DNA from 4 places in the Paenibacillus sp. MER 180 genome. Region 2 is predicted to be linked to each of the others. Evidence: riboswitches for the same ligand, from Rfam matches in the RefSeq annotation. Region 2 holds a riboswitch; each other region holds the start of a gene.
What was found. A riboswitch is a leader RNA that binds a small molecule or an ion and turns the genes downstream of it on or off. The one in region 2 is predicted to bind thiamine pyrophosphate.
Positions count from the first base shown of each region.

Region 1 (7,686 bases), on a different contig from region 2:
TGTCCTTCATCGGTGTGGTTATCGTAATTACGAAGGGCTCATGGCACCGATTAGCTAGCTTGTCCTTCAACGAAGGAGATTTATTGTTTCTGGCAGCATTAATGTGCGGGGTCATATATAGTCTTGTTGGGAAAAAGGTAGTGCATGATGTCTCTCCCTTGTTCACGACTACAGTAATGACCTTGTTAGGTTCTCTGTTTCTGGGAGTCAGTTCGCTATTTGAAGGGGGTTGGGGTAAAGTTCCCGATATGTCTCTGCAAGGTTGGACGGAGATGGCGTATATGGTCGTATGCGGAACGCTTATCGGTTATATTATTTTCAACCTTGGCGTGCAGCAGATCGGTGCGAGCAAGGCGAGCATATACTTGAACTTGACGCCAATCGTAACCTCACTATTGTCCGTATGGCTGTACGGCGACAGCATGACGTGGTCGATTGCTGTGGGTCTTGTCTTCGTGCTGGCAGGTGTATGCTTGGCAACCATTCAGCCGAGACGAAGAGCTAGAACATCAATCATCGATCAATCGGTGAAGTGATAGAAGATGAGACGTGGTCATATACCGTAAATCGAAGGTAGATTTGAATATGCAACACTCTGAAGGGATACAATCAGCCAGCTTGGACGCGTCAACAAGACTATTGTCGAATCTTATCTCCATGCTAGAGAAGAAAGAGAAGAAAGAGAAGAAACTCTCCTTATTAGATCTGGGAGAGTTTCTTTGATGATAAAAATTAAATGACCTATCAGATTGTATCTGAAGCCAATTAGACGGTCGAGCCGGTGAACGGGAAGTGCAGTGCGGCCATATAGGCGAGCGTAATTAATCCAACCATGAGCAGAGTGAACCATACATCGCGCCAATGGCAGCGTGTAATATAATAGTAGGTACGTGATCGACCCATCTGGAACCGCTTCGCCTCCATTGCGACAGCAACTCGCTGTGCACGGCGAATGCTCTGTGCGAGCAGTGGCAGGGCGTACATGCGTAGACGCTCATACATCCCTTTAAATCCCTTGCTGTATTGGACGCCGCGGATATGCAGGGCATGCGTGCGAACTCGGTAATCCTCCCAGATCGCAGGGAGCAGCCGCAAGGAGGCGATGAAGCTATAAGCATATTGCGGCGGAAGCCGGAATTGCTGCATCAGCGCATAGAATAACAATATTGGCTTCGTCGTGAAGGCGAATGTAATGCCGAGCATGCCGAAGCAAAGTGTCTTCACTCCGATGACAAGTCCGCGGAGGAAGCTCTCCTCTGTAATGCGGATTATTCCCCATGACCACCATTCATGCTCCCCCTTGCCGAACAAGATCATCGTGGATGCTGTCGAGACGAACAGGAGAAGGAACGGTGTTGTCACGAACAGCAGCTTCTTCGTAGAGTGGCCGCTACATAGAAACAACAGCAGTGTGTACAAGATTAGCTGATAACATGCAAAATCAAGCTCTCGGGTAAGCAGCGCGACGATGAGCAGAGCGAGAAAGACGAGAAGCTTGAGCGCAGGGTTAACCTGATGAAGCCATGTTTCCGATTTGGGAGCGAGCAGCTTCATTTCATCTGCACCTCCCGCATTGTCTGTCCATGTGGGGAAACTTCTTGTTCGATCAGTTGGCCTTTCTCAACATGCCATATCCGATCTGCAAAACGATTCACGATATTCATGTCATGTGTCACCATGACTATGGCGGTTCCTTCTGTCCGAAGACGGTTCAACTTTTCCAATATAGCAAATGTGTTTTTAGCGTCTTGCCCGAAGGTTGGCTCATCCAGGAGCAGTATCGGACGCTTACGCATCATCGCTGTAGCGACACTTAATCTGCGTTTCTGACCAAGTGACAAATGATACGGATGCCGATCCTGTTCGATATTCAGATCGAATGATTCCAAGATTTGTTCCACTCTATGTGCAATGTCCGATTCATCCCAGTTGTTCTGCCTTGGTTCATAAGCAAGCTCATCATAGATCGAATCCGTTAGAAACTGCATCTCAGGATTCTGAAATACGAAGGCGAGTTCGGCTGGAGGCTGCTTTCCTCTATTTCTGAATCGCGGGAACCATCGCTTGCGAGCTGGTGCTGGCAGCTCTTGACCCTCAATAAGATACATGCCTGTAGTACGCAGAATTTGCATAAGAGACAACAATAGTGTGCTCTTGCCAGCGCCGTTCTCTCCAATAATCGTAATCCATTCACCCGGATAAATATCTACGCTGGGGACGGATATGCGACGAATTTCTTCATAGTAGCCGCTAAAATCACGCAAAGAGAGCAGTGGCTGCACGGCTTGCAGACGCGCGTAAGTGCGCCCGCCATCTTGCTTGCAATGAGGTTGTTGATATTCGTTCGCCGTTCGTTGCTGCGATATGGCTTGGTAAGCTTCTGAATGAATGTAGTCCTGCCATACACCTGGATACCAAATGCCATATTCAATGAGCTTATCTTTATGATGTAGAAATACATTTTTCGGCTCGTCGTCCGCAATGATTTGTCCAGTGCTGTCGAATAGCACCACACGATTGATAATGTCGATAACATGCTCGATTTTATGCTCCACGATTAGAATAGTGGAGGAATCGGCAGCTTGTTTCACGGTGTCCCAGACTTGCTTCGTTCCTTCTGGATCAAGAAGCGCTGTGGGCTCATCGAGGAACAACACCTCTGGTTCTAGCAGCAGGACGGACGCAAGCGCGAGCCGCTGCTTCATGCCTTGGGATAGCGTATGGATTTCTGTATGCAGATTGTTGAACTGCAATCCCACTCTTTCGAGTATGCCTGTCATGCATGCTGGCATTTGATCACGGGGGATCGAGAGATTTTCCAGTACAAACGCGAGCTCTTCATCTACATATGGCATGCAGAACTGGCTGTCCGGATCTTGGAATACGAAGCCCCAGCTTGAAGGAATCTTAATCTGATCGTATTTCATCGGTACTTCAATAGAGTGGGGCATAATTCCGCTTAATACTTGCAGCAGTGTTGATTTGCCGCAACCGCTTGGCCCGAGGAGCAATACCTTCTCGCCGATAGAAATGTGGAAGGAGAGGTCCTTGAACAGCAAGGAATCCTCTCCTGGAAATGTTAGGCGCAAGCGGTCAACAAATGCAGACGAATTCGCATGAGATTCCTGTTGCATGTGTAACCACCTTATTCCGAATTTGTGGCGTACGCACAAATTTTATCTATTCATATTATGCGTGCTATTGATTAAGTACCGCGTAATCCTCTTTGGATACAGGACGTATGGATTTGGTCACCCCTGTCGCTTCCAATGCGCGAACGAGCAAGCCGGCAAATACGCCAGCGAAGATGAACGCACTAATGACACGAAGTCCGTACTTCAAGACGAGCACCCATGTCTCGTAATCTGCATATCCGTAACCGAGATCGATCATGAATGAGCCGACTGCGGACAGAATGCCAGCGATGCCTGCGATGACGATGCTGTGCTTGCGGTATCCGGTCATGGTGAATGCCAATTCTGCTGCCAGACCTTGTACACAGCCATACACAATCGTCTCCAGTCCCCAAGCAGAGCCAAGAATAGCCGATAAATTAGCGGCAGCAAGACTTGCCAGGAAGCAGACGCCGGGCTTGCGAATGACCAGGTACGCGAATGGGCCAGCCATAAACCACATGCCATATGTTAATTGTCCTGCTTGCGGGAACAGCGGCTTCGCGAGACTGTAGACGCTCTCCCACATTTTGAAGATCACACCAAATACGACCCCGATCATCACGGTAATGAGAATATCCGTGAACTTTAATTTGTTGCTTCTCTGTTGTTCTGGCAACATAACCCTCTCCTTTGTTGTATAGTTAGCATACAAAAAACCGTCTGGCAACCAGACGGTAGAAGAGTCCTAGATCACAGCAGAGCATGATCACATGACAAATACAGATTCTCTACGCTGGCATTACCCAGATCAGATTAACGGTCAGTAGCGGTATACTTATCTACAATCTCAGCTTGATTCCTCAAGCCCCCGAATTTGTATGACTATGCAATTGCTCATATCATACAATATTCATGTTAGGTTGACAACGAAATGTTTACAAAAAAACATAAAAGATACGAGGAAGTTAGAAGTCTATGAGGTTGAAATTGTTCGCTGGACAACATAGAAGAGGAGGAGTGGTGAGCGTGTTTAGGAGATTTGGAGAGAGAATAGAACAAAATGAGGATCAGGAAGAAACCCTGATCCTCATTAATAGTTAATCGTGTGAAGCTGTAGAATGTCGTCTCAATGACAAGCTGTATACGATCCCTCCGCAAGCAAGGACTGCTATGAGCAGCATAATCAGGCCACTGTATAAGGGAAATGAAGCTTCATTGGCAACGGCAACGGTAGGTGTCAGTGAAGTCAGCAGCCAACTATGTGTAAGCAGACCGCCGACTACAGCGATGCCGATGCCTTCAGCTATAAAGCATGCAAAGCTGAGCATGCTCATGCCTTCTCCTGCTTGGTCAGGTGCTAGTGATTCTGCAACGGATGCAGATATAACTGTCTTAATGAATGACAACCCTCCGAACACGAGCACGAGGGCGAACGTCATCAACCATGGAGAATCATTCCCCCATGCAATGAGCGTGACGAAACTGAATGTGACGAGACCTATTCCAGCGACAAATACAAATGAAGTTCCTCTCTTATCAACGAGAGTTCCACCGAGTATGCCGAACAGAATGACGCTGAGTGTCCCTGGGAAAATGATCGCGCTGCCGATAACGGCGGTCGAAAGTTGGTGTACATCCCGCATGAAGTAAGGAACCATCGAAATAAATCCAGCTACCGTTCCTAGCAAAATGGAACCAGCAAGCGTGCCGAGTACATATGGGCGATTAGCGAACAGGGACGGAGCAATAAACGGCTCGCGAATACGGCGGATATGGAAGGCAAACCCAAGAACGAGAATCATACTGCAGACAAGATAGAACCAGACATATGTCGTAGTAAACAAGGTAAATAGAATAATGCCTGCTGACAAGAGGGCAATGCCGATGATATCTGTTCGTCCATTGCGAGAAGGCTCCTGCGGCAGTGCGGTCAAGAAGAAGGGGAGACTGACTATCGTCATTACCGGAATGACAAACAGGTAGGACCAATGCACATAATCTGCCAGTACACCGCCTACAGCTGGGCCAATCCCTTCACCAAGCGCTACCATAGAACCAATCATGCCGAACGCCTTGCCTCGATGCTGCTCTCCAACGTAGCGAGTGACCATAACCATGATGAGTCCGGGCACGGCCGAAGCCCCGGCACCTTGTATCAATCTGGCTGCCAATACAGCTGACAAGTAGTCATGGGCAAAGAAACCGAGCAACGAGCCACTACCATAGATGAGCACACCGATGAGCAGCGGCTTCTTAATGCCGTATTGGGATGACAGGGTGCCATAAATGATGGAGCCGAGCGCGAAGGTAATCATGAAGCATGTGTTGATCCAATTCGTAACGGACGGAGTGATATTGAAATCGTATGCGATGTCGGGCAATGATACGTTGAAAACAGTCTCATTCAACACACTGAAAAAAGCTAAAAAGCTTAACCACGCGATCGATTTCTTCACATTGGGAAAGGCATACACGGGTTGTTCTTGTTCTGCCGCATCGATGCGGTTGTCATTGTTCATTTGTTCCACGAATAGGAATCCCCTTTCTCTTGCTAAAGGGGAGTTGCGCAGTTTACAGGGGTATTATGCGTTATCCCCGATCAATACCTGCCCCAGTTGATGTTACGCACTTCATCTTAACGCCTCCTCATTATTGTTGCTTCCAGTATAGCAGTGGGGTTTTCCTTATTCAATTAAAAATGCAATAATATAGAATGCACTCAACGCAAGACATACAAGGGTAAGGAGATACAAAGTAAATGAATGTACTTATTGCAGACGATGAACCGCATATGTTGAAAATTTTAGCGGCTTATTTTGATAAAGAGGGCTTTCGAACGTTTACGGCAGAGAACGGGCGTCAAGCGCTTGAGATCTATTACAACCAGCCGCTGGACTTGGCAGTGCTCGATTGGATGATGCCGCAGATGAGCGGGATTGAGTTGTGTCGAGAAATCAAAGCGAATTCGAAGTTGAAGGTGCTCATGCTTACGGCCAAGGGAGAGCACGAAGATGAGCTGACAGCTCTTGATTCTGGAGCGGATGAGTATATTCGGAAGCCGTTCGATCCTCGGGTTTTGCTGGCGAGGGCGAAGAAGCTGCTGAACATGCAGGCACAATATCTATTCGGGGATATCCAGGTAGATATGGAAGGACAGAAGATTAGCAAGTGTGGAATTGATCTGCGGGTTACGAAGAAGGAATTTCAATTGATGAAGTTTTTTATTCTGAACAAGGGGCAGGTCTTAACGCGCAAAGCGCTGCTTGATCATGTATGGGGCTATGATTACTTCGGTGAGGAACGTACGGTAGATACGCATATACGCCGCTTGCGGGAGAAGATCGGCGAGGAATGGATACGGACGCACCGTGGTATGGGCTACAGCTTCGAGCATCCGAATAGCCATGAATAAGCTTAGTCGCAAGCTGTTTGTGCAAATTGCGCTTATTCTTGTCGTTGTGTTCGGACTCTCGTATTGTGTGAATACGTTCTTTATGCCAAATTATTTTGTCCATCAGAAGCGTGCTGCGTTGGCGGAAGCGGTGGAGAGGTTGCGCAGCATAGAGTCGAAGCAGCTCCTTGAAGAAGTTCAGCGGGTAGCGGATGATTACCATTTCACAATCGTTCATGCATCCTACGACCATGACATTGACCGCTTGAATTGGACACTGCGCGAACAATTTACGCGGGAGAGGATTGCGATGAGCAAATTCTGGCTCACGGAAGAGAGCCTTGCACAGCTAATGCGCGGCGGGACAGTTACGAAGTCGTATCAGCAGGAAAAGTTGAAGTCGAGCGTTCTCGTTACATTTGTCATGAAGGAAGGAATGATCTTCGCAGCAGGCGAATCGGTGGCCAATTCCGGCGAGACGATACGTATCGTCAATCAGTTCAATTTAATTATGGCAGTTGGTGCGCTCACACTAGCGCTACTGCTCGCTGCTTGGTTCTCCAAGCGAACAGTGAAGCCAATTGAGCAGCTTAAGAACACGGCAGAGGATATCGCAGAACAAAGATACCGGACAGTTGATATCCGAACAGGAGATGAGATTGAGGATCTTGCACACAGCATTAATACGATGAGTGATAAGCTGAAGCAGGCGCATCAAGAGTTGGAGGAGAAGAACCGGAACTTGCGTGTCCTCATTCGTGACATCTCACATGAACTGAAGACACCGCTTGCCGTGATCAAGGCATATTCCGCAGGGGTGAAGGATGGTCTGGATGACGGCACCTACATGGATGTCATACAGTCGCAAACGGATGATATGTCCGAGCTCGTTACGAAGCTGTTGGAATGGTCTCGCTTGCAGACGGAAGAGCTGAACATTGAGAATGTTCATGTCGTTAATCTTCTTGATCAAGTCATTGCGAAATATGAGCTACCTCTGCAACAGCATTCGATTGAATTGACCTTGAATGATCAGAATGCGGAAAGCTGTTGCGTTCAGGCTGATAGGGTCAAGCTTGAAATGGTGCTGAACAATCTCGTATCGAACGCAATGAAATACACGACGAATCGGAAAATTCAGATTGATCTTACGAACAAGAATGATGCGTTAGTTCTGTT
Region 1 is NZ_JAMAVT010000005.1:158,709-166,394, reverse strand. Features, by position in the region: gene M3661_RS10130 (DMT family transporter) at 1-536, shown strand, start outside; gene M3661_RS10125 (energy-coupling factor transporter transmembrane component T family protein) at 766-1,554, opposite strand; gene M3661_RS10120 (ABC transporter ATP-binding protein) at 1,551-3,134, opposite strand; gene M3661_RS10115 (ECF transporter S component) at 3,199-3,795, opposite strand; TPP riboswitch at 3,885-3,998, opposite strand; gene M3661_RS10110 (MFS transporter) at 4,214-5,635, opposite strand; gene M3661_RS10105 (response regulator transcription factor) at 5,875-6,528, shown strand; gene M3661_RS10100 (sensor histidine kinase) at 6,521-7,686, shown strand, end outside.
Region 1: it holds a riboswitch for thiamine pyrophosphate, as region 2 does, so the genes downstream of both, M3661_RS10115 (ECF transporter S component) here and M3661_RS07480 (Ykof family thiamine-binding protein) in region 2, are expected to answer to the same signal.

Region 2 (7,686 bases):
GTACCGACAGAGCTTCCAGGGGGCGGCATGTTCTCTACTGGTGCTGATATGGCCAACTTTATGCTCGCCCATCTAAACGGCGGCAAGCTGGGTGATGCAACGATTCTTAAGACAGAAACAGCAGCAGAAATGCATAAGCCTCAGCTCGCCGTGCATGAGAAGCTGCCGAACATGGCCTACGGATTCGAATACGCCAATCAGCAGCAATACAACGGACGTTATCTCATTGAGAAATCCGGGGACATGGCCGGGTATCACAGCAATATGTGGTTGATTCCTGATGAGAAGGTCGGCATTTTCGTTACTGTAAATAAAGATGTTGAGTTCCGCAAGGATTTGTTGGAAGCATTCATGGATCATTATTACCCGAAGAAAGAAGGCGCCCAGGCTCCTCATGAGCGAGCAACACGATCATTGGAAAAATTTGAGGGAATGTACAGCGATTTGCGAAATCGGATGTGGACCTCTCGGATTCGTGCCGAAGATGGCAAGCTTATCGTGAAGGATCCGTTTGGAGAGCACATACTGCATGAAATCGAGCCACTGCTCTTCCAAGATGAACAAGGCGTAAAAGCTGCATTCAAGTTAAATGACAGCGGCGAGGTAAAGGCATTTTATTACGACCTGAAATCAGATAGTTGGACCGAAAAATTAGCGGCGCCGCAGCAATATCAGGATGTTAATGACGACCATCCGTATGCTCCGTATATCTATCACTTGCGCCAATTGAAAGTCATTGATGACAGAAGCGGCGACAACCGCTTTCAGCCTGCACAAGCAATTACCCGGGAACAGTTTATCGGTTGGTTTATTCGATGGGCCGGGGTGTCTCCATCCAAGAGCAAGCCTGCTTTCATAGATATATCCGACAGTTCATTTGCTAAAGAAATACAATCTGCTTATGAGCTTGGTGTCATTCAGAAGCCTGAGAGCGGCAAATTCCATCCGCAGGAATTGTTGACGCGTCAGGAAGCAGCGACTATTATATGGCGTATGGCATTCAACCATGTGGGTACAGGACCGAAAGAAGCCCAGCTCAGCGGCTCCACCGATACCTGGGCGCGCGAAGGCGTTCAGTTCGTCATTGCCAAGCAATTATTTGGGCCTGAAGTTGTCCAAGGGAAAAACGGCACGTACAATTATCGATCCAAGCAGCCGATGCTGAAGCAAGAAGCTGCAGCGATGCTGTCTACGTTCGCTGACAATTTATTCTAATTCAACACAACTCCCGATCCATCTGCGCTTAGCCGCAAGTGAATCGGGAGTTATTGTTGCATACATAGAGGTGGAACAACAAATGAAAACCATACTTATTATTGATGATGAAGCCGAAATTCGGGAACTGCTGACCATCTATTTAACCAACCACGGCTATGCCACGATTACAGCCGGGAACGGTGCCGAAGCGATGACCATCTTGCAGGAGCAGTCCATCGATTTGGTCATAGCCGATATTATGATGCCGCAAATGGATGGCTTGGAATTACTCAAAAAAACACGGCAGAATTCGCAAATTCCGTTTCTCTTTATTTCTGCCAAGTCTGACGATATGGATAAAATCTACGGCTTGCAGCTAGGGGCGGACGATTACGTGGGCAAGCCCTTCAACCCACTGGAAGTCGTCAGCCGCGTTCAAGCGCTGTTCAGGCGAATCGACTCTTTTGCCAAGGTGGATAGGCAGGAGCAGGAAGTTATCGAAATCGGAGATGTGAGGCTGAATACAAGGAGCTGCCAACTGTTCAAGTCCGGCATCCCAAGAGAATTGACATCATACGAATTCAAGATTGTGGAGCTTCTTATGAGAGAGGCTGGCAGAGTATTGACCAAAGCGCATATTTACGAGCAGGTGTGGGGCGAGGAATACATCGGAGACGAAAATTTAATTATGGTGTACATAAGCAAAATCCGTGAGAAAATTGAGGATAATCCGAGAAAGCCTATCCACCTCATTACGATTAGGGGGTTAGGCTACCGTTTTGAAAAAAGCAAATAATCTCTCCGGTCGACGTCCCTTGAAACGGGTATTTTTTCGAAATTATGCAGTGATCTGCGTCCTGATGATAGCAGCGATTATTGTATCTCTCCTTAGCACGAACCTATTTATGAGGCGGTATATAGATGAACTGGTCGTTGCTAAAATTAATGGAACGGATATTTATCGATACCCTTTCCATAACATTAGCGAGCATTTGCTGGACAAGTACGGCGGTTGGTTCGAAATCGTGAATGAGTCAGGCGAAATCATTTTTGTCAAAGGAAACAAAGAGGACGACATCAAGCATTACGAAGACGGTCAAATGTATGCCAAGATGGATGTAGAGCGCAACGATGATGCAATCTCCTACCATGCATACCAAGCCAAAGGGCCGAACGGCGAATCTTATGTATTGCTGTGGAAAATTCCTGAGCGCTTGTTGAAATTATCAACTGCGACAACGATCTTTGCTGCGTTATTAGCAATTTTATTATTTATCCTGCTTTACTTTTACGCCCGCTATTCGGTTAGACAAGTGAAAAAGCCGTTGCGGCAAATCTTAGAAGGCATCAAAGAGATGGAGCACTTCAATTACACGAAGCGGCTTCATTATTCAGCCGAACAGGAATTCGCGGAAATACAAGATGCGTTTAACGGCATGGCTGAACGATTGCAGCGCACTTCTGCTGAGAAGGAAGCCGCCGAGAACAATAAGCGAAACATGCTGCTGCATCTATCGCATGATTTGAAGACGCCGATTACTTCAATTTACGGTTATTCGCAGCTTCTGTTGGACAATCAGGCACTGGAAGACAAAGATACCCGCAAATATATTCAATACATTTACGATAAGTCAGCTTATATGGCCAATCTGATCAAAGATTTATTTGAACTGGCGAAGCTGGATGACAAGCATACGGAATTGAGCAAAGAGAAAGTGAACGTTACGAAATGGTTCCAGCAGCTCGTGGTGGAATTTTATCCGGAAATAGAAGAGAAGGGATTTGAGCTTGAAGCACATATCCCGGAAGAACCGCTCTATGTCAAGATGGACAAGATTCATATGAGTCGCGTCATCACCAACTTAATTAGCAATGCACTGCGATATAATCCAGCGGGAACGGTGCTCTATGTCTCATGTGCACGACAAGAAGGAAACGTTATACTGTGGATCGGAGACGACGGTATCGGCGTTCAGGAGCCGATCAAGGAACATATTTTCGAAGAATTCATCCGCGGCGATGGCCCGATTAAAGACAGTACAGGCTTAGGTCTCGCCATTTGCAAAAAAATCATAACGCTCCATGATGGCACGATTGAACTAACGCAGGATCAGTGTTACCATACCTTGTTTCAAATCACGTTGACTATTACGGAGGACTAGAGTTCCTTCACGATGTCGGGCATCACCTTCAGGCTTCGATACCACGGATCGTTTGCATGCCCGGATCTAGCCCATTGCAATATTAAGCTCCAGTTTGAAGTATTCCTTTTGGTGTTACACCCTTTACAAACGGATCATCCCGTGTATAATGAAAGCTGTCAAGCATATGAACGATGGAACAACTGCATAGTGAATTTCGAACACTAGGGGTGCTGTAACAAGCTGAGAGACAGCGGCAACGCTGTTAACCCTTATAACCCGAACTAGATAATACTAGCGTGGGGAAGTGTAGTCGACTGATTGATATAAGCTGCGGCTTCATCATGTTCGTCATTGCATGAAGCCATGTCATACCCTTGTATCCTCAAGCGTAACTGCACCGACTCACGGTGCAGTTTTTTTGTTGTCTGCTGACCACAATTTGATTCGTCAGGGAGGATATAAGTTATGAGTCAGTTATCTTGCGGTACGAGCCGCATCGTTGGTTGTCGCTTTTCCATCTATCCGATGAGCGATCGCTTTGTTGAACTTATTTTAGGAGCGTTGCGAGACACAGACATGTCTAAGGTATGGTGCCATACCGATGATGTCAGCACCTGGGTTCGTGGGCGCAGTGAACATGTATTCGATGTCGTTCAGTCAATTTTTTTACATAGCGCGGCAAGTGGAGAACATGTTGTGCTGAATGCTACGTTCTCTGTTGGCTGTCCGGGCGACACACAAGGAGATGCCTTCATGAGTACGGACGAAATTCGAATGAATGCGGAACGATATCAAGCGATTCCTCTCAAGGTCGCAGCTCATTTTGCGCTCTATCCGCTCGGAACGGCAGATTACATGGATACGATCTATGAGATCATTGGCCTTGCTAAGGAAGAAGGCACTTTCGATGAGAGCGCTCATTATGCAAGCCGCTTAGAAGGAGATGCACAGCGAGTATTTGCTACACTTGAGCATGCCTTTAATCGGGCGAGAAAATCAGACAAGTCCCATGTGGTGATGACAACTACGATGTCAGCCAACAGCCCTTCCACAAGGTAGCAGCTGAAGATAAAGAATTTCCAAAATGCAAGCTACAAACCCAACGGACTCATCCGATCATCGTTCTAAGAAAAGAGGAATGTTCATGAATTCGCGAAACAGCCAATGGAAATTACGAGATATCGTCGTTCTCAGTTCATTATCTGTTGTGTTTGCCGTCATTTATCTGCTCTTCTTGCAAATAGGCAATGTGCTTGTTGGCTTTATGGGGCCAATGGGATATGAAGTCATCTTCGGCATTTGGTTTATCGTATCGATCATCGCCACCTATATTATCCGCAAACCGGGGGCTGCGGTCATCTCAGAGACAGTCGCTGGACTGATTGAGGTATTAATCGGCAACGCCGTAGGGCCTATTTTGATTGTATCCGCCCTAATTCAAGGTTTGGGTGCCGAAGCCGTATTTGCCGCTACAAGATATCGGAATTATTCAACCAAAGTGCTCATGCTGGCTGGGGTGGGATCCGCTGTATTCAGCTTCGCATGGGGGTATTTCCGCAGCGGTTATGCGGCCTACTCTGTTGGTCTCATCATCGCGATGTTCGTCGTTCGCTGTATAAGTGGCGCACTCCTCTCGGGTCTGCTTGGCAAATGGATTGCGGACGCACTGGCCAATACAGGAGTTCTTAGAAGCTTCCCAATTGCAAAGGGGCAGCGATAACATGGCAAGCCCAGCGCTTCTCAATTCCAAGTACCCAGCACAATTGAATATACAACGTGACGTCGAGCATGGAACTCTTATTGCACTGGAAGCCACTGATCTGACACTCGCCTTCGAGACCGAAGGCGAGCCTGTCTTATCCAACATCAATGTCACCCTGCATGAGGGGGAAACCGTTCTGCTGCTAGGCCCAAGCGGCTGCGGCAAGAGCTCGCTAGCCTTCTGCCTTACCGGCCTGTATCCACATGCAATAATTAGTCTCGTCGATGGCAGTGTCCTCGTGTATGGCAAGCCAATCGAACAATACGATTCCGGTGAAGCGGCCCAGCATATCGGAATTGTATTTCAAGATTTCGAAAGTCAGTTCTGTATGCTGCGTGTAGAAGAGGAAATAGCCTTTTGCCTAGAAAATCGGGATTGTCCTCGAACTGAGATGGAATCCTTGATTCAAGAGGTATTAGAAAAGGTAGGATTACTCGCATGGCGACATGCGTATATCCACGAGCTATCGGGAGGCATGAAGCAGAAGCTGGCTCTCGCCTGCGCTCTAGCCCTTCGCGTGCACATGCTTGTATTGGATGAGCCCACATCGAATCTCGATCCGTATACAAGATACCAATTTGCTGTACTCATTTCAGAACTGGCATGCAAGGAAGGGATGGCTCTGCTCATCATTGAGCATCAATTGGACGATTGGATCGGCATGACGGATCGCCTGCTCGTGATGGATGAAGATGGAGCCCTCGTCTTTGACGGTCTTCCTGTCTCCTACTTCAAGCATCATGCATCTGAAGCCAAGTCACGTGGTATCTGGCTTCCGCAAGCGCTGGAACTGCAGCAATCCATCCGTGAGTGGTTTAATCGTAGCAACAGTAGCGATAGCAGCATCGATGACGATAGTAGTAACATTAGCGATTTCAGCAATTATGATGATCAGTTTGTTCGTCAGCGTCTCACCGCCGCAGCCCCTGCACTCACAGACGAAGATCTCTTGAAGCTGCTGCTGTCGCTGCCTGAATGCGCACAGCAGGATGTGATGCGCATCCTAACATCAGCTCAATCTAACGGTTCCCCACGGAAGCCTGAGGAAGTCTTGCAAGCGAACAACCTTGTCTATCGGCGCAAAGGGAGAGTAATCCTCGATCACGTGTCCCTTACTCTGCGCGCAGGGGAATGGGTGGCACTAGTCGGTCCGAACGGAGCTGGGAAATCTACCCTCGCCTCCCTCTTATCTGGATTGACACAGCCGGATGAAGGTCAAATCATTCTGAATGGCATGCCTCTTCATCGATATGCAGAGCGGGAGCTGAGAGCCTTCATCGGATATGTATTCCAGAATCCAGAGCATCAGTTCATTACCGATACCGTGTTCGATGAACTTGCATTCGGGATGCGCTTGCAGCTTCTGAGCGAAGAAGAAGTACAGCAGCATGTCGGAGAAGCCTTGACACGCTTCCGCTTGAACAAGGTTGCCAATGCCAATCCCTTCTCCATCAGCCAAGGGCAGAAGCGAAGACTTAGTGTCGCTTCCGTTCTTACCGACAGCCAACAGCTATTGATATGCGATGAGCCGACATATGGACAAGACGCTTATACATCCAAGCAGCTGATGGACACCCTGCAAGCACGAACCCAAGCAGGCGCAACTGTCCTGATGATCACGCATGATATGGAGTGGGTTCAGACCTATGCCGACCGAATTATCGTGCTAGATGAAGGTTCCATACGGTATGACGGCAGCCCTACCAAGCTGTGGAGGGAGCACCCTGAGCTCGTGGAGAAGTGTCATCTGCGTATGCCGATGAACTTCGCAGTGGCATCTCGCTTACTTGCACAGACGCCAGGTATCGAAGGAGGAGATCATCCTGATACTCCATGATTGGAATCCAAGCATTAAGGGGCTTGCGATCATTATAGCGGTTATTATGCTGTCGTTGACGTTCGATCCGGTTACACCGCTTGCAGCACTTGTCTACATCGTTCTATTTACATTCCTATTAGGGAACATATCATGGCGTAAATGGCTGCTTAGCTTCTGCCCCTTCCTCATTATGGGCATCGGCTACGTGTGGACGGCTCTCGTCTTCCCGCGTTCTGCCGATCCCGCTTCAAGTGCCATTCTATGGCAGTGGGGGTCGTTCATCATTACAGAGGCCACGTTCCAGCAGGCGATATCACTCGGACTCAGAGTGCTTATCTTCTCCGCCTTGTCGCTCATCTTCATCTTGACGACAGATCCTGTTCGCTTCATGCTGAGCCTGATGCAGCAGTGCAAGCTGTCGCCCAAGTGGGCATACGGTATTCTGGCAGGCTATCGCTTCCTCCCCTTCTTCAAGGAAGAACTGCGCATCATACAGGATGCCCACCGCATGCGAGGCATAGAACGGGAGCGTGGCTGGAAGAGCAAGCTGCGGGCATGGAAGCGTTATGCAATTCCACTGCTCGCTTCAGCTATCCGCAAGTCGGAGCGTGTAGCTGCCGCCATGATATCGAAGGGATTCACAGGCCGACGTGGAAGAGCTTATTATGTGAAGCTTCGAGTTACATGGAAGGATTGGGCCTTGCTCTTCCTTCTGCTAGGCGGAATCGCGTTATGCTACTACGTATCCTGGAAACTTGGGTTCG
Region 2 is NZ_JAMAVT010000004.1:31,179-38,864, forward strand. Features, by position in the region: gene M3661_RS07465 (serine hydrolase domain-containing protein) at 1-1,215, shown strand, start outside; gene M3661_RS07470 (response regulator transcription factor) at 1,298-1,993, shown strand; gene M3661_RS07475 (HAMP domain-containing sensor histidine kinase) at 1,977-3,359, shown strand; TPP riboswitch at 3,555-3,661, shown strand; gene M3661_RS07480 (Ykof family thiamine-binding protein) at 3,807-4,400, shown strand; gene M3661_RS07485 (ECF transporter S component) at 4,486-5,061, shown strand; gene M3661_RS07490 (ABC transporter ATP-binding protein) at 5,063-6,940, shown strand; gene M3661_RS07495 (energy-coupling factor transporter transmembrane component T family protein) at 6,927-7,686, shown strand, end outside.

Region 3 (7,686 bases), on a different contig from region 2:
AGACTACCATATGCATTTGGAGGAAGGCCCTTATTCGTTCCGCTGGCTTGATCGTACGAATCAAGCATTCGATCACTTCCATCCAATTGTTGAACCACGCCATTCCCGTGCATGGCTCGAAGCGAGTTATGCGCGTATGCATACAAGACTGCAGCGAGGAGCTTATGACGAATCATGGCTCGATCTCTATTTGCAAGAAGCGCTGCGCAAAGGACTGCGGGAGGTCGGAATCGTAGATCATCTCTATCGGTTTCAAGAGACGCTCCCCTACTTCGAACGTCATCTCGATATCGGAGACTCCCCGCTAGGCCGCCTTCAGCATACATGGCTGCATCAAGTATGCACCGAGCGGATGGAGGATTTCGCAGCTGCCATTCAGACCGCAAAGCCCAGATGGGCCGAGCGGGGAGTCGAGCTACGTCTTGGATTAGAGGCGGATTATTTTGCAGGTGGAGAGAAGGACTTGGAATCATTCATTGCAATGGCGGATTGGGACTACGTGATCGGGTCGATTCACTATGTGGATGGATGGGGATTCGATAATCCCGAGACTCAGTTCCGCTTCGATCAGGTTGATCTGTGTGAACTGTACGGACGCTTTTTCGATGATGTCGAACGAATGATTAACAGCGGTCTGTTCGATATTGCCGCCCATTTGGACAATTTGAAAGTATTTAATTATCGCCCAGCTGAGGAGCTGCATCTCCCGTACTACGAGCGAATCGCACAAGCATTAAAACGGACAAATACAGCTACAGAGGTAAATGCAGGACTGTTCTACCGCTACCCGGTCAAGGAGATGTGTCCGAGTTCCTCCTTTATCGATGTTCTGCTTCGACATGATGTCCCCTTTACCCTGTCATCGGATTCTCACTTTCCAGACGACGTCGGCAAATACGTGGCGGACAATACCCTTATGCTTCAGCAGCGCGGTCTAGCCGAAATTGCCACATTCCATCAACGCAAACGCATCATGCGACCGCTCGTAACTTCGACTTCTTAATAAAGAAACCGCAAAGCGAGCTGCCCTCTCTCCTATCCCATGAAAAGCAATCCCCGGCGCAACGACTGCACCGGGGATTTCATGTTTATTATTTTATTTTCTTTCGAACCGGTTCGAATAACTGCAGCCAATAAGCGTTGCTGCTTCCTGCTGGGTTGGCATTTCGTATGTGCTCCTCCAAACAGAATCTTGCCTCCGAATCAGGCTCGTAATCAGGATGCTCGTTCAATTTCTCCATCAATAATTGCCACGATCCCGTAATATCATCTGTACTCTCCATCATGGCATACACCCCGCCGGAGAACCTAGCCTCCGCCAAATGACTTGGTATATCGATATTTTCTGGAATGGAGGCATATGCACCATAACCGTAAACGTTCGATTCAACGTCAGGGAGTGGTTCTTCATTTTTTCCAAATAGCCGTGCCGTTCCTTGCAGTTCAGCTTGCACGAGCCAGTCCACTAATGATTCGATCGCTTCTTCTTCTGGTGATGCGCTTACGACAACATGGCAAGCCATTCTCATTGGTGGAAGGGTTACGAATTTGATCGATGCTGGAGAATAACTCCACTGATTACTCATCGGCATTGTCACCTCATGTTTCATATTTGAATGTAGGAACGGTTCATGACATAATTGCAGCAGCAATTGAGCCGTAATCGGTTCATTGAGGTACTTGTGCAACTGCTCCAACCATTTCTTCAATGTTAGTTCCTTCGTTATGCACTCATTCTTGTGCTCAATCATCTCGTGTGCATACTGAGTCATTACCTGATGTGCGGTTCGGAACGTCATATCCGCCAGCACCACTTTAATCTCTCTAATCCCAATATCGAACCCTCTTAACCAGGCTGTAATGCGGATTGCAAGCACGGTCTGTTCATCATACATCCTCCAGCCAGAACTGGTATCGCGTTGACTCGCAAACAACCCTTGCGACTCCCAATGGCGCAGGGTTCGGCTCGTCACACCGATTTCCTGCGATAATTTGTCGATTCCTATCATGTTGCTCATCACTATCATCAACCTCTATCACTTGACGTATCATAAGGCGCCTTATGAGGTTATTGTATCAGTTGTCGCAGCGTCAATTGCAATACGAATCTTCACTCCAAGCACTAACAAATTATCGTTTTGACCGAATGGTTCAGAAAACTAACGTTTTACAATTATCTCCATCAATGCTAAAGTAGTTCGTAAGATGAATATGACGTGAAATCCACTAGGGGAGCCGCATAGGCGGCTGAGACAAGAATTCTTGGACCCTTTGAACCTGATCCGGGTAATACCGGCGGAGGGAAGTGGAGCCGGCCTCATGGTCTTTTTGTATGGACATGATGAAGCCGCTCCATTTCGGGGCGGCTTTTTTTGGCTGCCGCGAAGTGCTCCTTGACCAGATTTCAGCATGCATTCATCATCTATCCAATCATGCGGAGGTGCTGTTCATGCTTACATTTACGGAGGAACTGAGACACGAAGCAGAGCCGATATACGATGCCATTATGGATCATCCATTCGTTCGGGGAATTGCTGAAGGTACTGTCAAGAAAGAACAGTTGATTCACTACGTAAAGCAGGATTTTGAATATTTGAATGCCTTTATTCGGATTTACGGCATTGCGATTTCCAAATGTAACAGCCGAGAGACAATGGCTCTTTTCAACGAGCAAATCTCGTTTGTGCTGAATAGCGAGATACACCCCCATCATAATTTTTGTAACGTGGCAGGCGTAACGTTCGAAGAACTGCAAGGCTACCCGCTCGCCCCTTCTGCGAGCCATTATGTGTCCCATATGCTTACCGTGGCCCACGAAGGAACCCTAGAAGATATTATTGCGGCTTTGCTGCCGTGCCCATGGACATATACGGAGATCGGACAACGTCTGCTAAAAGAAGTGAATCCAGATGAGACCCATCCGTTCTATGAGTGGATTCATTTCTATGGAGACCTCGGCGGCGGAGTTACGGACAAAATGCGCCGAATGCTGGATGAATGGGCAGAATCGCTGTCGCAAGCACGCAAGCAGCAGCTGAAGAAGCATTTTCTGACTAGCTGCCAGCTGGAATATATGTTTTGGGACATGGCTTATCAAGTAGAAGACTGGCCGGTACGCTTGGCGGAGAAGACAGAGGTGAAACAAGGATGATCGATATGCAGTTCTTCCCCCAACGTATTAAGGAACGGCGCCCCCTCATCCACAATATGACGAATATCGTCGTCGCCAACTTTACCGCTAACGGTCTGCTAGCCATTGGCGCCTCCCCTGTGATGGCTTCAGCCAAGGAAGAGGTAGCGGACATGGCCAAGGCAGCAGATGCGCTCGTATTGAACCTTGGCACGCTCGATACTGACATGATAGAAGCTATGCTAATTGCAGGACGGTCGGCGAATGTACATGGCATTCCCGTTATTCTCGATCCAGTAGGCGCAGGCGCAACGCCGTATCGGACAAAGGTGTCGGTGAAGATGCTAAAGGAATTGCGCATCTCGATTATGCGCGGCAATGCCGCGGAAATTGCCCAGCTTATGGGGGAGGCTGGCGAGATCAAGGGCGTGGATTGCGTGGAGTCTGAAAGCTCCCTTCGCTCCCCTGAAGCGTTGTTCGATCTTGCTGCGCGGGCAGCCGAACGATTCGGCACCATCGTTGCTATTTCAGGAAAAGAGGATGTTATTACGGACGGCACAACCGGCTATATCATTAATGGCGGTCATCCGATGTTGACGAACATTACAGGAAGCGGGTGCCTGCTGACATCGGTCATCGGCGCATTCGCTGCGGTAGAATCTGATTTATTGCTGGCAGGAGCCGCAGCGATGTCTTATTATGGGGGCGCAGCCGCCCATGCCTATCGAACAGCCGGCCACCGAGGTCCTGGTAGCTTCCAAACTGCATTTCTTGATGCCTTGGCAGAGACCGACCAATTCGATACAGCAGCTTCAACGATCACCCCTCGCCAAGCCTCCGCTAGAAGGAAGGTATGGCTATGATGGTCGCACGAGCATTGACGATTGCCGGTTCCGATAGCGGTGGCGGCGCCGGCATTCAAGCTGACATCAAGACCTTCCAAGAGCTGAACGTATTCGGCATGTCAGCGATTACGGCTGTGACGGTACAGAACACGCTTGGTGTTCACGGCGTATATCCGCTATCTCCTGAAGCCGTTGCTAAACAGATAAATGCCGTCGTAGAAGATATTGGGGTCGATGCTGTCAAAACAGGCATGCTGTTCAGCGCAGACATTATTGAGACAGTGGCGAATCGCATTGAAGCATTCGGTTTGAACAACGTTGTCGTCGACCCGGTCATGATAGCCAAGGGAGGCGCAGAGCTGCTGCAGCAAGATGCCATAGAGGCGATGAAGAATCGCCTGCTGCCGCTTGCGCTGATTGTCACGCCTAACATCCCGGAAGCAGAAGCGCTTGCAGGAATGAAGATTGTCACCCTGCAAGATCGGTGCAAGGCTGCGATAAGAATTGCTGATTACGGCGCCAAAATGGTCATCATCAAGGGAGGCCACGACATGCCGACCGAGCTGGCTGTTGACCTGTTCTATGACGGAGCCCGCTTCACACTGCTGGAAGGCCGCAGAATCATGACCAAGCATACTCATGGCACGGGCTGCACTTACTCGGCAGCGATTACGGCAGAACTTGCGAAGGGCACTGCTCCCAATGAAGCGGTTCGTACTGCGCGGCATTATATTCAGGCAGCAATTGAGGAGACATTCGGGCTTGGGGGCGGCAACGGCCCGACAAACCACTGGGCATATCGGCGGCGGCAGATGGATGAGGTGGTCAGATGACAAGTGTAGAGAGTCGCGTAGCAGATGCCCGCATGCGTTCCTATTTGCGGCTGTACCTTGTGCTCGGCAGCGCCAATTGCAAGGCAGACCCTGGATCGATTGTCGAGGAAGCCATTCGCGGAGGGGCTACGATGATACAGTTTCGGGAAAAAGGCGCAAACGCGCTGAAGACAACAGCTAAGAAAGAACTCGCAATGCGCATTCAGTCGGTATGCAGAAGACACAGCATCCCCTTCCTCGTGAACGATGATGTAGAGCTGGCGCTTGCCTTGAATGCGGACGGGGTTCATGTCGGCCAGAACGACGAGCCAGCGGCGCAAGTCAGGGATCGCATCGGCAATAAAATACTCGGCGTGTCCGTTCATTCGGCAGCAGAGGCTCTGCTGGCTGAGGAACAAGGCGCCGATTATCTCGGCGTTGGGCCGATTTATTCGACTGCTTCCAAAGAGGATGCTCTTGAGCCGCAAGGCACTGCAATCATTCAGCGACTAACAGAGATAACATCACTGCCGATCGTAGGCATTGGCGGCATTACGGCAGAGCGTGCGCCACATGTAATTCGAGCTGGTGCAGACGGGATCGCTGTTATCTCTGCCATTACCCATGCGGAGAATGTATGTCATGCCGCGAGAGGACTTGCTTCCGGAACTGTTCTCTCGGCAGCAGGATCGAGTCACCCGAGCGTCGCTTGCCTTTCTGTCATACCATGAATATCGTTGTCGTTCCAATTGTCGAACATTATGGAGGAGTCCGCCGGAAATAGGCGGATTCTTTTTGTGTGCCGCTAATAAGATATAAAAGTACGCCGATTTAAGAAAATGAAAAGGAGGAATTGGAATGTGCACAAATATATCGATACCGCGAAAGTCGAAGAATGGCGGCATCGTCTCTGCAAGAACAATGGACTGGACATTGAAACTCAATTCCATCGTCAATTTTGTACCTCGCGGGCAGCCTTTTCCTGAAGCCAATCTTCCTGGAAACGAAATGAAATGGAAAAACAAATACGGGTTTGTTGGAGCAGGCGATCTGATTGAAGACTTCATCTTTTACTCCGACGGCTTGAACGAGCATGGACTTTCCGTTGCCGGGCTGTGGTTGTCCTGCAGCAAATATCCCATGCCTCGACCAGGTACCCCCCTCCTTTATAACTCCAATTTTGTTCCGTATCTATTGGGGAATTACAAAAATACCCATGAGGTAAAGGCTGCTTTAGCTGATTTGAACGTCATTAATATTTCAGAACTATATCCGTCCGCCTATGCGCTACTGCATTATATTATTAGTGATGCATCAGGCAATCATTTAATCGTAGAGTTCACTGAGGGGGAGATGAAAATTTACCCGAGCAAACTGGGCGTGTTGACGAATGAGCCTACATATCCTTGGCATCTTGCCAATCAAGAGCTATATCAGCACTTAAGCCTGGAAAACAATGCGCAAACCAGCTGTGGAAGCGACCTCTACGGCAGCGGACAGCTTGGAATTCCAGGCGATCCGACCCCCCAATCCCGCTTTGCTCGATCTGTATTCCTGCAGAAAACGACTTTTCGTCCTGCCAACACGAAGGAAAGCATCGGGTTAGCTAGACAGCTCTTGCAAACACTCACGGTCCCTAGCGGAACGGTCTATAAGAAGGGCTCCAGCACCATATACGATTGGACACAGTGGTGTGTATACCGCGATCATACCAATCGCAGCTACTACTTTAACACAGACTTTAACAGCAAGCTTTACGGGATACACCTTACCCAATTAAATCTCAATGCCTCTGAACAAAGCCGAATCCAAATAGAAAAGCCTGCTTGGTACGAGGACATTACCGAGGCGTTTAACGCCTGACACGTATACCGTATGACCAATGAGTTCTCTCAGGCTGAAGTATTAAGAATAATACTATATTCTCAATACCTTCCCTATTTACTACGCATGCTCCAGCCTGATCAATTCATCCGTGCGTACGCATTTTAGCCCTCTACGTTCGGCCTCGTGCAATATATCGCGCAGCACCGTTAACATTTGTCCAGGGGCTTCCTTATCAGCGCCGAACGTATCCCCACTGTCATGGAGTACGATAACTGCACCTGGCTCAATACGCTCAGACAGCAGCTTGCGCAAGTTGCGTTCCCCCGTATCCAGCTTCCAATCCCGCGCAATAATCGACCATAATACGAGCCGATACGATTTGCGCAGCAGAAACAGATCTCCTAAATTCAGTATCCCCCATGGAGGACGATAGAAGGTCGGCCGCTCTCCTGTAATGCGTTCAATGATGTCCGCAGAACGTTCCACATGCTCGCGCCTGATGTTCCGGGGTGTCATGACCCAATTCGGCATATGCGTATAATTGTGAATGCCAATCTGATGGCCTTCCTCATGCATGCGTTTCACAAGCTCGGGATACTTCTCTGCCTTGCTGCCCAGAACAAAAAAGGTAGCCTTCACGCCCCGCTCACGCAATAAATCAAGCAGCACTGGCGTGTAATCCGGGTCTGGTCCATCATCAAACGTAAACGCGACATGACGATGTGCCCGCTTCCGTCCCGCCTTGCGAAATACACCCCATCCGCAGATTCGTGTTAATAAAAAGGGAAGCCCCATATAAATAGCGATTAGTGCAATTAATATTCCTGCGATAAGGTTATCCATGTTCTTATCCCTTCTCCCCGTTTACATATCGATTCACAAGTGCTGAACGTGACATCAACAGCATCTTCGGCACCAGCTTCGATCGCTGCTGCTTCAGGCGCTTGGCTCCCTCTGGATTCAGCATACGGAGCAGCAAGCGCAGATATATGGTGGATACTCGCTGCATCCACTTCGTCTCCAGAGGATGCAGCTCGAAGCCTAATCCATAAGTGATGCCGCGATGAAGCAG
Region 3 is NZ_JAMAVT010000016.1:78,977-86,662, forward strand. Features, by position in the region: gene M3661_RS22855 (histidinol phosphate phosphatase domain-containing protein) at 1-1,003, shown strand, start outside; gene M3661_RS22860 (MerR family transcriptional regulator) at 1,092-2,018, opposite strand; TPP riboswitch at 2,219-2,321, shown strand; gene tenA (thiaminase II) at 2,450-3,151, shown strand; gene thiM (hydroxyethylthiazole kinase) at 3,148-3,993, shown strand; gene thiD (bifunctional hydroxymethylpyrimidine kinase/phosphomethylpyrimidine kinase) at 3,993-4,808, shown strand; gene thiE (thiamine phosphate synthase) at 4,805-5,518, shown strand; gene M3661_RS22885 (linear amide C-N hydrolase) at 5,646-6,650, shown strand; gene M3661_RS22890 (polysaccharide deacetylase family protein) at 6,732-7,457, opposite strand; gene M3661_RS22895 (YkoP family protein) at 7,462-7,686, opposite strand, start outside.
Region 3: it holds a riboswitch for thiamine pyrophosphate, as region 2 does, so the genes downstream of both, tenA (thiaminase II) here and M3661_RS07480 (Ykof family thiamine-binding protein) in region 2, are expected to answer to the same signal.

Region 4 (7,686 bases), on a different contig from region 2:
TGCGAATGTCTTTGTCTTTCTTCAGACGCTTCGCCAGCTTTTTCGCTGTCAGTACGCCACCATAACCGCCGCCCAATACAACGATCTCTTTCATGGTTTCACCCCGTTGTAATGCTTATTTGTCGATATTTAAAAATTGAACTATCTAATGCGAACAAGGGAGCTCCGCGAATAAAAAAGCGATATATGGCTCTCAAGCATTCATACGCTGCTTGTGCCCATTTTGCTTTCCTACTGCGGAGCTTCCGTGTTATCTCTATGTGATCAAGGAAGGAGTAGACTTATCTTACTTCGCGTTAGCCAGTGCTTCTTGAGCAAGTTTCACGAAGCTGCCAACGTGGATGGATACGCCGGATACAGCGTCTGTTTTACCTTCGTTGTTTACAGCGATCGCAGCTGGATCTTGCTTAGCGATAAGTTCTTGCTCCATTTTTTCAGCTTGCTCGTGCCATTCGGAAGAAGCACCGCCAGCTTTCATACCGTATTTGCCGTCTTGAGATTGCTTTTTCTTGGAATCTCCGCCATCTTTATGAACGCCATCCCAGTTTACAGCTGTGATTTTGCCGTCTTTAACTGTGATGTCCATTGTTTCTTTCCAACCGGATTTCTCATCGAAATCAGGAGATTCTGCATGGAAGTCGCCGTCTTTCAATGTTACTTGAGCAGCGTCTTTATTCGCTTCTGTTGATGTGTTTGTTTCAGGTTGTTTTGCAGCTTCTTCTTTCTTATCTCCACAACCAGCCAACATACCTACTACCAATACTGCGGATAGTAACAGTACAAGTTTCTTTTTCATAAAGAGTCCCCACCTTTTCTTTAGTTCAAAATTACTTTGTGAAAATTATAACTAACCGATTTACAATGTCATTTTAACATTAACTCCCTCTATTTAATGTGATATATATCACACATAAAGGGTAAATCTTTAACTAAACCAAACTTTTTCCACGACTGTTTATTAGCTGGCATTGACGATGCGGCTATGTATGACAATATATTCCCTCCATATCGCTCACAATATACGAGAGGGGCATCGGTAACGTTCATCCATCCATGTAAAATAATTGCTTCCACTTAATATAAGGGATAATTGCATCGCTGTTCAGTGATATTTTTCTATTGGCATGAACGATATGCATATGGTAAAGTTATGGCTTGCGCCTAAGCGCCGCGGTTCGTAACCATCCCGCGTAATCAAAACTAGGGAGGAATTTTATTATATGTTCAACTTTACTTGGGGCATTCTGTTCGTCCTTGCGAACTTTGCCTTCTTCTTGATTTGCTACCGGGCATTTGGCAAGTCGGGACTATATGCTTGGATTGGTGTAATGACGGTCATCGCTAATATCCAAGTTGGCAAGACGATTGAGATGTTCGGCATTGTCATGACACTTGGCAACACGGCGAATGCAACGCTGTTCTTGACAACGGATCTGTTGAATGAAAAGTTCGGCCGTAAGGAAGCGAAGCGCGCAGTGTGGTTCGGATTCTTCACGTTGATTATGACGACGATTATTATGCAGATGGCTCTTCGCTTTACGCCTGAGGCTTCTGATATGGCGCGTACGGCACAAGCATCGCTGTCGAATATTTTTGATTTGATGCCGCGCCTTGTCGTAGCAAGCTTGACCGCGTATTTCGTCAGTCAGTTCTTAGATGTGAAGCTCTTTAGTTGGGTGAAGGAACGATACCCGAAGGCAGGCCAATTGTGGATTCGAAGCAATGGTAGTACAGGAATTAGCCAAATGGCGGATTCGCTCGTATTTTGTACGATTGCGTTTGCTGGCATGGTGCCTTGGGATGTATGGTTCCAAATCTTTATTACTACTTATGTCATTAAGCTCATCATCTCGGTGTTGTCGACACCAGTTCTATATTGGGCTAGAAGCTTCCCTGTTCGTGGAGATGTGGAAGGGCAGCAAGCGAAGTAGGGAGCGCACATTGGTTGACTTAGTAAAGCGGCTCTAACTTCATTATATAAAGAAGACCCCGATACCGATATGGTGTTGGGGTCTTTTGTATATGTACTCTAGTATGGTCACCATTGTCTAGAAGCATTTTGTCTAGAAGCATTATGCCTAGAACCAGTCCGTCAATCAAGGGTGATGGCCGCAATGATAAGGAATGATTTCTGTTCGATATTGATGCGAATTCGTTGATTCGGATTCTCCAAATCCATATGAGGCAGGGAATGCTCCAGCCACAGCAGCACGAAGCAGCCAAGCAGCAGGCCGAATGCAATCACGATTTTGGCGATCGTATCATACAGACATCCTCTACGCCAAGAAATCAATGAGGTAATTATTTTGAGTTAAAATGGAAGATTGTCCCTTGTTTCACATGGAACTTTTTTCGACAGGAATCTAGTGAATATGAGCAATCTGCTGTCATAAAGCATACGAATAACGAAGTTGATGGGAGATATAAGCATTGCCCCAATGATCAGCGGACACTTTGCAATTTCTGTTTGTCACTGGACTTTCTGATGGATGAGGACTATAATTACCCGTGTAATATGGTAGCTTCGATAACTGCATATGCACGCTAGGGGTGCTGGAATTTGGCCGGCTGAGATTGTATCCCATTAAGATACCGACCCTTACACCTGATCTGGGTAATGCCAGCGTAGGAAAGACGTTGAACCGCGTCATTATTGTTATAATTAGGTTGCTTGCTTATTCGTCATGCTCTGCATGAATGTGCGCTGCTTTGGGCAGAATGGACATAATTGCTGTACGGATGAACGAATGCCGGATGACCTTATTGACGTGATTCATCGTATGATGCACATTCGCATATACGCGTAGAACGGCACACAAAGCGTCCCAGAGGGGGCGCTTTTTTTTGTGGATCTGAATCGTGTTGCAGGACGGCGGGACGGGAACTTGCTCATCCATACATATACGATCGAGCGGATCGTCCAACTGGTGAATGCGGCAGGCGTTATCGAAGCACTTTCTAAATTCATGATCGGCTCTCCACTAGTGAGGGAAGGAAGAGAAGGGGGATTCATCATATGCAACGGACACGCTTTACACGAGGGTTGATGCTGGCGCTCGTTATCATGATGACATTTGCGCTCGCTGCTTGCGGCGGCAAGGGTCAGGAAGCAGGACAAGGGAGCCAGACAGAGGGGAACACGGCACAGGAGCAAGGAACGGATAAAGCGAAGGAGAAGCGCGATGTTAAGATTGTGCTTGATTGGACGCCAAATACGAATCATACCGGCTTGTATGTAGCCAAGGAGAAGGGCTACTATGAGGAAGAAGGTCTGAATGTCGAGATATTGCAGCCGAGTACTGGCGCATCAGATGCGATGATCGCATCGGGAGAAGCGCAATTCGGTGTTAGTGTTCAGGAAAGTATTACGATGGCTCGACAACAAAATGTTCCGATCGTGTCGATTGGTGCGATCATTCAGCATAATACATCAGGCTTTGCCGCGCCGAAGGACAAGAACATCAAGTCACCTAAGGACTTTGAAGGCAAAACGTATGGCGGCTGGGGTTCTCCGGTTGAGGAGATGATTATCCGCACGATTATGGAAAAGGACGGCGGCGACTATAGCAAGCTGAAGAGCGTCAACATGGGCAATGCCGATTACTTTACAGCCGTGAAGAAGGATATTGATTTCGCGTGGATCTTTTACGCTTGGACAGGTATTGAAGCAGAGCTTCGCGGTGAGCCGATTGATATGCTGTACGTCAATCAATATGCGAAGGAACTCGACTATTATACGCCGGTTCTTTCGACAAGCGAGAAGCTGATCAAGGAAGATCCTGAATTGATTAAGGCATTCATGCGTGCTACGTCCAAGGGCTATCAATATGCGATTGACAATCCGGAAGATGCAGCCAACCTGCTGCTTAAAGCTGTGCCGGATTTGAACAAAGACCTGGTTATCGCAAGCCAGAAATGGCTCAGTCCGAAGTATAAAGACGATGCACCTCGCTGGGGCGAGCAAAAGCGTGACGTATGGGCAAATTACATGAATTGGCTCGTGGAGAACAAATTAATGGATAAGAGCATCGATGTAGACAAGGCGTTTACGAATGACTTCTTGCCAGCTTCATAAGCCTATACGGTTATAGGAATAGGCAATGGGCGCATATGCGCCCTTTTGCTGTATATCGTTACCTGTGTATATCGTTATAGGATATCGATACGAGATAATCGTCACCAAGACCGTTACAAGTTGATCATTACATGAGGATTGAGAAAGAGGAGGAGAAGCAAGATGGCGAACAGTTTAGTAAGCATTCAGATCATTCCGAAGACGAAAAATGGGGAAGACGTAATTCCCTATGTAGATCGTGCAATCGAAGTCATTCAAGCATCGGGTGTGAAATATCAGGTAAATCCACTGGAGACAACGATGGAAGGCGAACTTAGTGAACTCTTCCGTATTATTGAGGATATGAACAAGGCCATGATTGAGATGGGAAGCATCAATGTATTGTCGCAAGTAAAGATTGTGTATAAGCCTTCCGGCATTACGATGGATGAATTGACGGTGAAGTACCGGCCATGAGTGGACGTCGAATCGCGAAGATCGGTCCTCCGATCATTGCATTTATCATATTCCTCGCCATATGGCAGGCAGGAGTAATGGTGTCAGGCATTGAGAAGTGGATGCTGCCCAGTCCGCTCGATATTGTACAAGAGGCCGTAAGCAATGGTGGCGGTCTGCTTATGCATACATGGGCTTCTGTTCAATTGACGCTCATTGGTTTCTGTGTAGGCACCGCTGTCGGCCTGCTGCTGGCTTGTTCGCTTCATCCGATGCCGTGGCTGAAGCGGGCGATCTATCCGCTTGTCATAGTCAGTCAGAATATCCCGACGATTGCGCTGCTGCCGCTGCTGATGATCTGGTTCGGCTTCGGTCTCATGCCGAAGATTGTCACCATTACGCTGGTATGCTTCTTCCCCGTATGCGTGGCTACCCTGGATGGTCTTGCCCAGACAGACCGCACGATGATGAATTATATGCGTATGGCGGGCGCGAGCCGGTCGCAGCTGTTCTGGAAGCTGGAGCTGCCCCATGCACTTCCATCTGTCTTCTCAGGCTTGAAAATAGCAGGGACGTATAGCGTGATGAGTGCGATTATTTCCGAGTGGCTCGGGACGGACAAAGGGATCGGCTACTACATGGTACTGCAAAAAGCAGCCTATCGCACGGATCGCATGTTCGTGGCAATCGCAGTTGTCATTCTATTGAGCTTGGCCATGTTCGGCCTCGTATGTGCATTGGAACGGCTGCTCATTCATTGGCGCCGTGACAATAAACAGGGGTGAAGGGGGAGCGTTAAAGATGATCACAACAAACGAACAACAGCCAGTTGCCCAGCGAGATGCTGATCATGTGCATCAGCATGAGGCAGTACAGAAGCAGGCCGCTCTTGAGCTGCGTGATGTCAGCATGTCATTTGACGGTCGAGCGGGACGGCTTCATGTGCTCGATCAAGTATCCATTACGGTGCAAGCAGGAGAGTTCGTCTCAATTATTGGCCCATCCGGATCGGGGAAGAGCACACTGTTCCATCTCATTGGCGGTCTGCTTCGTCCATCAGAAGGGGATATTCTCGTCCATGGGCAGAACGTGGTTGGTCAGACAGGCCATATCAGCTATATGCCGCAGCAGCCCGCGTTGTTCCCATGGAGAACGGTGGAGGACAATGTTATCCTCGCTCCAGAAATTGCAGGCAAGCCGAAGAAGGAGGCGCGGGAGCAAGCGCGCCGCTGGCTAAGCAATGTTGGATTGACGGGTTATGAACGCTCGTATCCGCATGAGCTGTCCGGTGGCATGCAGCAGCGTGTCGCCTTCCTACGCGCAATGATGAGCCCCCATGAGCTGATGCTGCTTGATGAGCCGTTCAGTGCACTTGACGCGCTAACACGCAGTGATATGCAGCGCTGGCTCATTGACCTGTGGGAACGCAATCGCCGCTCGGTGCTGTTCATTACACACAGCATTGAGGAAGCGCTGCTGCTGTCAGATACGATATATGTACTATCCAACCGCCCCGCGCAAGTGTTAGAGCGAGTTACTGTTCCGTTCGCGCGGCCGCGAACGGAAGCGCTGGCTTCTGAGGCCGAGTTCGTCCGCATGAAGCGCGAACTGTCCGATCTGCTGCGTAGTATACAATCTTCATCTCCTATACGTTGAAGCGTGAAGCTGTCTCTTAATAAGAGGCAGCTTTTTTTGGGGAGAATATAGAGATGAGATGCAGCCCTTTCTAATCCCTTATTATCTATCCATCTCAAATCTTATATATGTATCCTGCCCGCTGCCTGGAATGACCCGCTGTTCATTTTCTGGTGGAAAAAGTTAGAGGCAAAGATTATAATTAAATCTCGTTAGACATGGATAGCCGCAACTCTGTGCATTGCTGTATAGAGATGACGGTGTGTCCTGAGGAGGAATGAATTCAAATGATTACGAAAGAAAGCAATCTGCGGATGGTCGTTGCCGGCCTGCTGCTTGGTATCCTGATGGCAGCCATGGACAATACGATTGTTGCAACGGCGATGCCAACGATTGTAGGCGAGATGGGCGGCTTTAATTTGTACGTGTGGGTGACGTCAGCCTACATGGTAGCGACAATGGCAGGGATGCCGATTTTCGGAAAGCTGTCCGACATGTATGGCCGCAAACGGTTCTATGTGTTTGGTTTGCTCGTCTTCTTGGTCGGCAGTGCGCTGTGCGGAACAGCGGACAGCATGATTCAGCTTGCAATTTACCGTGCGATTCAAGGGATTGGCGGCGGTGCCGTCATGCCGATCGCGTTTACGATTATTTTCGATGTGTTCCCGCCTGAGAAGCGGGGTAAGATGACGGGGCTATTTGGTGCGGTGTTCGGAGTATCGAGTGTGGCGGGCCCTCTGCTTGGCGCATACATTACCCAATATATCGGTTGGGAGTGGGTATTCTACATCAACTTGCCGCTTGGCCTTATCTCCCTATGGTTCATTATGCAGTTCTATAAGGAGAAGACTACGACCAAGAAGCAGCGCATTGACTGGGGCGGAGCCATTACACTCGTCGTTGCAATCGTCAGCTTTATGTTCGCGCTTGAGCTTGGAGGCAAAGAGTACGCTTGGGATTCAACAGTTATTATAAGTCTATTTGCGATATTCCTTGTGTTCTTGATCGCCTTCTTGATCATTGAGACACGGGTGCAGGAACCGATTATTTCGTTCAATCTGTTCAAGCGCCGCTTGTTTGCGGCAAGCCAGGGTGTCGGCTTCTTCTACGGGGTGTCGTTCGTGATTGCTACCGTATATATCCCGCTGTTTGTCCAGTGGGTATATGGAGGCTCGGCAACAGATAGTGGTCTCGTCTTGACACCGATGATGATCGGTTCCGTTGTGACGAGTTCGATTGCTGGTATTATGGTTGCGAAGCGCAGCTACCGCAGTTTGATGATCGTATCCGGTATTTTCTTCATCGGCGGTATGTTCGCGCTCAGTACGATTTCGACAGATACACCGCGTACGTTGTTGACGCTGTATATGGTCTTAACGGGACTTGGTGTCGGCTTCTCCTTCTCCTTGCTCAGCATGTCCTCTATGCACGGCATGGAGTTTCATCAGCGTGGCGCAGCGAACTCGACCGCTTCCTTCTCACGCTCGCTTGGGATGACGATTGGTATCACCTTGTTCGGTACGATCCAGTCGCATATGTTC
Region 4 is NZ_JAMAVT010000001.1:220,804-228,489, reverse strand. Features, by position in the region: gene M3661_RS00925 (FAD-dependent oxidoreductase) at 1-94, opposite strand, end outside; gene M3661_RS00920 (FMN-binding protein) at 287-796, opposite strand; gene M3661_RS00915 (queuosine precursor transporter) at 1,221-1,931, shown strand; gene M3661_RS00910 (hypothetical protein) at 2,093-2,245, opposite strand; TPP riboswitch at 2,537-2,650, shown strand; gene M3661_RS00905 (hypothetical protein) at 2,847-3,047, shown strand; gene M3661_RS00900 (ABC transporter substrate-binding protein) at 3,017-4,075, shown strand; gene M3661_RS00895 (thiamine-binding protein) at 4,238-4,531, shown strand; gene M3661_RS00890 (ABC transporter permease) at 4,528-5,295, shown strand; gene M3661_RS00885 (ABC transporter ATP-binding protein) at 5,312-6,166, shown strand; gene M3661_RS00880 (MDR family MFS transporter) at 6,433-7,686, shown strand, end outside.
Region 4: it holds a riboswitch for thiamine pyrophosphate, as region 2 does, so the genes downstream of both, M3661_RS00905 (hypothetical protein) here and M3661_RS07480 (Ykof family thiamine-binding protein) in region 2, are expected to answer to the same signal.